Alloyangia pacifica: one gene and its partner. The protein of the gene in region 2 binds, or shares a complex with, the protein of the main gene of each other region. Links are inferred from orthologs where the notes say so. Each region holds a gene or a part of one and is shown on either strand. Other genes may lie near its edges.

Region 1 (3,370 bases), 2.1 Mb from region 2 along the record:
GATTTGCCGCGCGCCGTTCACCAAGATATCGACCCGGTCGTAGGCGTCGAGCGTGGCCGAGAGCAGGTTGGCCAGCGTCAGCTTCTCGCGCAAGTCGCCGGCGAAATAGCGCATGGTGCTCTCTTCATCGACCTGCCCGCATTCCTTGGCCAGCCGGTTCTCGTCCATGTCGGCGAACATGACGTTCGCGCCACGTGCCGCAAAGTGCCGCGCGATCGCGAGGCCCACGCCATTGGCGGCGCCGGTGACGATGGCGGTCTTGCCTTCGATGGAAAAACTCATGGGAATCCCTTGAATGTTTGCGCCAAGCTAGCCGCGATCAGCGCCCCGGGCGAGAGGCGTGAAGGATCTTGAACCGGGAATCTCCGGCGATTTCCTCGGTGTTGCGGAAGCGCTCGGCAAGCCGCGTCTCGTAGGGCAGGTGCCGGTTGGCAACGAGCCAGAGCTGGCCCGAGGGTTTCAACACTCGCGCGGCCGCGTCGATGAAGGCCTGCCCGAGCGAGGGTTCGGCCTTGCGCCCGGTGTGGAAGGGCGGGTTCATGATCACCGCGTCGAGCAGCGCCGGCGGGCGCCAGTCGAGCGCGTTGGCCCAGTGGAACTGCGCCCGCGGGTCGGTGACATTGCGGCGCGCGCAGTCGAGCGCATCGTGATCGGCCTCGACCAGGTGCAGCGCGGCGATCTTCTCGCGGCGCAGGATGCCATTGGCGAGCCCGCCCCATCCCGCGCCGAGATCGGCGACATGGGCACCGAGCTTCTCGGGCAGCGCCGCGAGAAGCGCCTCGCTGGCCGGGTCCGGCCCATCGGCCGAGAACACCCCCGGCGCGGTCCACTGCCCGCCGGGCAGCTGTGCCGGGCCCTTGGCCCACTCGGCAAAGGCATCGGTGGCGGCGAACCAGATGGTCTTGCCATGCGCCTTGGAGACCTGCCCCAGGATGTCGGTGCGCTTGCGCAGCGCCTTGAGGCAGGCGTCGATGCCGTCAGTCTTCTGGCCATCGACGATGACCAGACCGCCCTTGGCGGCTTTGTTGGCCTCGGCGATCCAGGCCTCGGCCCGGTCGCGGGCGCGCGGCAGGAAGACGATCGCGGCGGCGAAGTCCCCTTCGGGGGCCAGCGCGACAGTCCAGCCGCGGCGCTCCCAGGCCGCATGGTCGGGTGCCAGGCGTTGAACCACGGTGCAGCGCTCGCGCGGCAGATCGCCGGCGTCGATGTCGCCAAGGTTCAAATCGCCCGGCGCGCCGAGCAGCAGGATGCGCCCCTCGGAGGGCAGGTCGAGACCTCCCTCGAGCGCGAAACTCAATCGGGTATCAGACATGGCAGAACCGCCGCGGAGGGCGGATCACTCCTTTTCCATGGTGCATTGCAGCGGATGCTGGTGACGCCGGGCAAAATCCATGACCTGGCCCACCTTGGTCTCGGCGATCTCGTGGCTGAATACGCCAACCACCGCGACCCCTTTTTTATGGACGGTGAGCATCACTTCGAAAGCCTGCGCATGGGTCATGCCGAAGAAACGCTCGAGCACATGCACGACGAATTCCATAGGCGTGTAGTCGTCGTTCAGCAGCAGCACCTTGTAGAGCGGCGGGCGTTTCGTCTTGGGCTTGGTCTGCAGCACGACACCGGCATCGCCCTCGCCATCGCGGGGGTCGTTCGGGTCGGACATACGGAGTTTCTGTGCCGTGACGGACTGGATCATCTCGGGGACGCTTTTGCTTTGCGTGTGCTTTGCGGTTCCGGCTTTGAAGGGTCTATATAATTCCAAGGAGCCGCAGAGGAAAGACCCGCGGCGGGAAGAGGCGACAATATGGCCCGGAAACTGCAAACAATCGGCTTCGATGCGGACGATACGCTTTGGCACAACGAGCGGTTTTTCACCCTGACGCAGGAGCGATTCGCCGAATTGCTCGCCGATCACTCCGAGCGCGCGCACCTCGACGCCCGCCTGCTCGCCGCCGAGAAACGCAATATCGGCCACTACGGGTTTGGCGTGAAGGGGTTCGTGCTGTCGATGATCGAGACGGCCATCGAGGTCACCGATGGCCGCGTGCCCGGCGCGACCATCGGCAAGATCCTCGAGGCCGGGCAGGACATGCTCGCCCACCCCGTCGAGCTGCTGCCGCACGCCAAGGACGCGGTCGAAGCCCTGGCGGCGGAACACCACCTCGTGCTGATCACCAAGGGCGACCTGCTGCACCAGGAGCGCAAGCTGGCCGCCTCGGGGCTGGGCGAGCTCTTCGACGCGGTCGAGATCGTCTCGGACAAGCAGCCACAGACCTACGCCCGCATCTTCGGCGCCAGCCCCGGCGGGGCCGAGGCGTCAATGATGGTCGGCAATTCGCTGAAGTCCGACGTCAACCCGGCGATCCGAGCCGGCGGCTGGGGGGTCTTCGTGCCGCAGGATCTGGCCTGGAGCCTCGAACACGACGAAAAGCTCGACCACCCGAGGTTCCGCGAGATTCCCGACCTCGGCGCACTCGCCCAGCTTGTGGACTCGCTCGACTGACCCCAGGTCGCGCCCGACGGGGAGGCCCCCGCCGCATTCGCGCCGCAATCGCTCATATAGTGGTGAATCGCGCGAATTCCCACAAAATGAGGGAAATCACGATCCAGAAAACAACAGAAAATCAAGGCATTGCAGACTTTATTTTTTTTGGATCGCGTGGTAGCGTTTTCGCAAACTAGAACAGTTGGCCACCGGAAAACCGGAGGCGAGAGGCAGAGAAGGCGAGAACCGTGACGGGACGGCGCAGGCAGCGACCGGGCCGAGCAGGCCTGTATATTCTCACATTCATTTGGCTTGCCCTCGTGGGGCCAGTGGGCGCTTGGGCTGCCCCCTACGCTGCCCTCGTGATGGACGCCCGGTCGGGCGAGATCCTATTTTCCGAGAACGCCGAGACCCGACTCCACCCGGCATCGCTGACCAAGATGATGACGCTCTACATCGCCTTCGAGGCGGTCGAGCATGGCGAGATCACGATGGACACGATGGTGACCATCTCGAAGAACGCCGCCGCAGAGCCGCCCTCGAAGCTGGGCCTGCGCTCGGGACAGAAGATCGCGCTGCGCTATCTCGTGCGCGCCGCCGCCGTCAAATCCGCAAATGACGCCGCCACTGCCATCGGCGAGGCCATCGAAGGCTCCGAAGCCGCCTTTGCCCGCCGCATGAACCGCACGGCAAAGGCGCTGGGGATGACCCGCACCACCTTCAAGAACGCCAACGGCCTCACCTCCGAGGGCCACCTGTCGACCGCCCACGACATGGGGATCCTGGGCCGGCACATTCTCTACGATTATCCCGGCTATTATAACCTTTTCTCGCGCCGTACGACCGACGCCGGCATGCGCGAAGTGGCCAATACCAACCGCCGCT
Region 2 (3,877 bases):
CGCGCTACGGCTGCACCGTGATCGGCCCGCGCGCCGAGGCGGCAAGGATCGACGGGCTCGACCAGCTGGTCGGCGGCGGCGACGAGTTCTCGATCGCGGGCGTCGGCGTGCATGTGATCGACGTGCCCGGCCACACGTTGGGCCACATCGCCTTCTATATGCCGCAGGCGCAGGCCGCCTTCACCGCCGACAGCCTCATGGCATTGGGCTGCGGACGACTGTTCGAAGGCGATGCCGCGATGATGTGGGCGTCGATGCAGCGGCTGATGGCGCTGCCGGCGGACACGATGATTTGCTCGGGCCACGAATACACTTCCGCCAACGCAAGATTTGCGCTTACTATTGAACCTCAGAACGCCGAGCTTAAATCTCGGAGTGACGCCATCGCCAAAGCCCGGACAGAGGGGCGAGCTACCGCCTCCTGCGCGCTGTCCGAGGAACTGGCCACCAACCCTTTCCTGCGACCGGACTCCCCCGAGATCCGCGAGCGGCTCGGCTTGACCGAGGCGACGGACGCCGTTGTCTTTGCCGAAATCCGCGCCAGGAAAGACCGCTTCTAGGCCGCCGCTTTTCACGCCACGTTGCACCCCCCATGGCAAATGTGAGCGCCGCAAGCCTAGAAAACACTTGAAGGATGGTCCTGATCGACCAAACTTTAACGGTAAGAGGCAATGTTGGGCCCAGTGCCCGACGCAGACAGGAAGGAGCACGCCGTGCCTTCATTCTCGAACTCTCTTGAGCAGGCAATTCACTCGGCCCTGGCGCTGGCGAACTCCCGCAGCCACGAATTTGCGACTCTTGAGCACCTTCTCCTGGCCCTCATCGACGAACCCGACGCCGCCCGCGTGATGAAAGCCTGCTCGGTCGACACCGAGGAGCTGCGCACCACGCTTGTTGAATTCATCGACGAAGACCTTTCCAACCTGGTCACCGACATCGAGGGATCGGAGGCCGTGCCGACGGCCGCGTTCCAGCGCGTGATTCAGCGCGCCGCGATCCACGTCCAGAGCTCTGGCCGCACCGAGGTGACCGGGGCCAACGTGCTCGTCGCGATCTTCGCCGAGCGCGAGAGCAACGCCGCCTACTTCCTGCAAGAGCAGGACATGACCCGTTACGACGCAGTCAACTTCATCGCTCACGGCGTGGCGAAAAACCCCGCCTACGGCGAGAGCCGCCCGGTCACCGGCGCGCAGGAGTCGGAGGAAGAAACGAAAACCGAGAGCGCACAGGCCTCCGACAACAAGGAGTCGGCACTGGCCAAGTACTGCGTGGATCTCAACGCCAAGTCCCGCAAGGGCGACGTGGACCCGCTGATCGGCCGCGAGCACGAAGTGGAGCGCTGCATCCAGGTGCTCTGCCGCCGCCGCAAGAACAATCCGCTGCTGGTGGGTGACCCCGGCGTCGGCAAGACCGCCATCGCCGAAGGCCTGGCGCGCAAGATCGTCAGCGGCGACACCCCCGAGGTGCTCTCGAACACCACCATCTACTCGCTCGACATGGGCGCGCTGCTCGCAGGCACCCGCTACCGCGGCGACTTCGAGGAGCGCCTCAAGGCCGTGGTGACCGAACTCGAGGAACACCCGGACGCGGTGCTCTTTATCGACGAGATCCACACGGTGATCGGCGCTGGCGCGACTTCCGGCGGTGCCATGGATGCCTCGAACCTCCTGAAGCCCGCGCTTCAGGGCGGCAAGCTGCGCACCATGGGTTCGACCACCTACAAGGAGTTCCGCCAGCACTTCGAGAAGGACCGCGCGCTCAGCCGCCGGTTCCAGAAGATCGACGTGAGCGAGCCCTCGGTCGAGGATGCGGTGAAAATCCTCAAGGGCCTCAAGCCCTATTTCGAGGAGCACCACTCGGTCAAATACACCCAGGACGCGATCAAGACCGCGGTCGAACTGTCGGCTCGCTACATCAACGACCGCAAGCTGCCCGACAAGGCCATCGACGTCATCGACGAGGCCGGCGCCGCGCAGCACCTGGTGGCCGAGAGCAAGCGCCGCAAGACCATCGGCACCAAGGAGATCGAGGATGTGGTCGCCAAGATCGCCCGCATCCCGCCGAAGAACGTGTCGAAGAACGACGCCGAGGTGCTCAAGGACCTCGAGGCGACGCTCAAGCGGGTGGTCTTCGGTCAGGACAATGCCATCGAGGCGCTGTCCTCGGCGATCAAGCTGGCACGCGCCGGCCTGCGCGAGCCCGAAAAGCCGATCGGCAACTATCTCTTCGCCGGTCCCACAGGCGTCGGCAAGACCGAGGTGGCCAAGCAGCTGGCAAGCTCGCTCGGGGTGGAACTGCTGCGCTTCGACATGTCCGAGTACATGGAGAAACACGCGGTCAGCCGCTTGATCGGCGCCCCGCCGGGCTATGTCGGCTTCGACCAGGGCGGCCAGCTCACCGACGGCGTGGACCAGCACCCGCACTGCGTGCTCCTGCTCGACGAGATCGAGAAGGCGCACCCGGATGTCTACAACATCCTGCTGCAGGTGATGGACCACGGCGCGCTGACCGACCACAACGGCCGGACCGTGGACTTCCGCAACGTGATCCTCATCATGACCTCCAACGCCGGTGCGGCGGAGCAGGCCAAGGCGGCCATCGGCTTCAACCGTGACCGCCGCGAGGGCGAGGACACCGCCGCCATCGAGCGGACCTTCACGCCGGAATTCCGCAACCGTCTGGACGCGGTCATCAGCTTCCAGCCGCTGCCGAAAGAGGTCATCCTCTCGGTGGTCGAGAAGTTCGTGTTGCAACTCGAGGCACAGCTCATGGATCGCAACGTGGCCATCGAGCTCACCAAGCCGGCAGCCGAATGGCTGGCTGAAAAGGGCTACGACGACAAGATGGGCGCCCGCCCGCTGGGCCGCGTGATCCAGGAGAACATCAAGAAGCCGCTGGCCGAGGAGCTGCTCTTCGGCAAGCTGGTCAAGGGCGGCGTGGTCAAGGTCACGGTCAAGGACGACAAGCTCGTGCTGAAGACCGAAGGCCCGGACAAGCTGCGGCTCTCCTCGCGCAAGCCGCCTCTGCTGACCGCCGACTGAAACGGCGGCCTGATCAAACGAAACCTCCCCGCCAGGGCCCTGGCGGGGAGGTTTTCTTTTCTGAGTGTCGCAGGTTCTGTGTGGATGCCGGCAGGCCTGCCCCGCGCCCCGGGCGCTCTCCGCTACTTCTCGGTCAGCTTCAGCTCGATCCGGCGGTTCTGCGCCTTCGCCTCGGCGGTGCCGTCGGTGTTGATCGGCTGGAACTGACCAAAGCCGTTGGCCGAGAGCCGCTGCGGCGGGATGCCCTCCTCCTCGACCATGTAGCGCACCACCGACAGCGCGCGCGCCTGGCTGAGCTCCCAGTTGTCGGCAAAGGGCGCGCCCGGCCGCAGCGGCGTGTCATCCGTGTGCCCGTCGACCCGCAAGATCCAATTGATGCCCGGCGGGATGTCCTGCGCGATGGTACGGATCAGGCCGGAGATCTTGTCGATCTCACGCTCGCCCGCAGAGGAAAGCGTCGCGCCGCCCGGCGGGAAGAGCACCTCGGAGGAGAAGACGAAGCGGTCGCCCTCGATCCGCACGCCTTCCTGCTGGCCCACAACCTCGCGCAGCCGACCGAAGAACTCAGAGCGATAGCGTTCGAGGTCCTGCGCCTGCGCCTCGAGCCGCTGACGCTCGGCTTCCTCGAGCTGCCGGCGCTTGCGCTCTTCGGCGGCGACCCGCGCCAGCGCGGCATTGAGGTCGGAGCCGAGGTTCTGGATCTGCACCTGCGCCTCGGCATCCTTCTCGCGGCTGTTGTCGAGCAGGCCCTGCAGCTGCGAGAGCTGCGTGCGCAAGGCAGCGACCTGCTGGTTCAGAAGCTCCGACTGTTTCTGCGCGGCGCTGGCCCGCTGATC

The links.
Region 1: the proteins of clpA (region 2) and clpS are in contact, whole or in part, in a solved structure (PDB 1LZW), measured with the Escherichia coli proteins. The link is inferred for Alloyangia pacifica from one-to-one orthologs.

What each region holds. Positions count from the first base shown.
Region 1 is NZ_CP022189.1:2,476,843-2,480,212, forward strand. What follows is about bases 1-2,954. They hold clpS (ATP-dependent Clp protease adapter ClpS), read right to left. Parts: upstream 1,664-2,954; coding sequence 1,337-1,663; downstream 1-1,336. Other genes in these bases: CEW88_RS11945 (SDR family NAD(P)-dependent oxidoreductase), read right to left, coding at 1-282; CEW88_RS11950 (class I SAM-dependent methyltransferase), read right to left, coding at 320-1,312; CEW88_RS11960 (HAD family hydrolase), read left to right, coding at 1,805-2,503; CEW88_RS11965 (D-alanyl-D-alanine carboxypeptidase family protein), read left to right, coding at 2,851-2,954. Outside these bases: more of CEW88_RS11965, read left to right, coding at 2,955-3,370. UniProt on the Escherichia coli protein: Involved in the modulation of the specificity of the ClpAP-mediated ATP-dependent protein degradation.
Region 2 is NZ_CP022189.1:413,053-416,929, reverse strand. Bases 334-3,377 are described here. They hold clpA (ATP-dependent Clp protease ATP-binding subunit ClpA), read left to right. Parts: upstream 334-713; coding sequence 714-3,041; downstream 3,042-3,377. Other genes in these bases: CEW88_RS01970 (peptidoglycan -binding protein), read right to left, coding at 3,164-3,377; gloB (hydroxyacylglutathione hydrolase), read left to right, coding at 334-560. In the rest of the region: more of gloB, read left to right, coding at 1-333; more of CEW88_RS01970, read right to left, coding at 3,378-3,877. UniProt on the Escherichia coli protein: ATP-dependent specificity component of the ClpAP protease. It directs the protease to specific substrates. It has unfoldase activity. The primary function of the ClpA-ClpP complex appears to be the degradation of unfolded or abnormal proteins.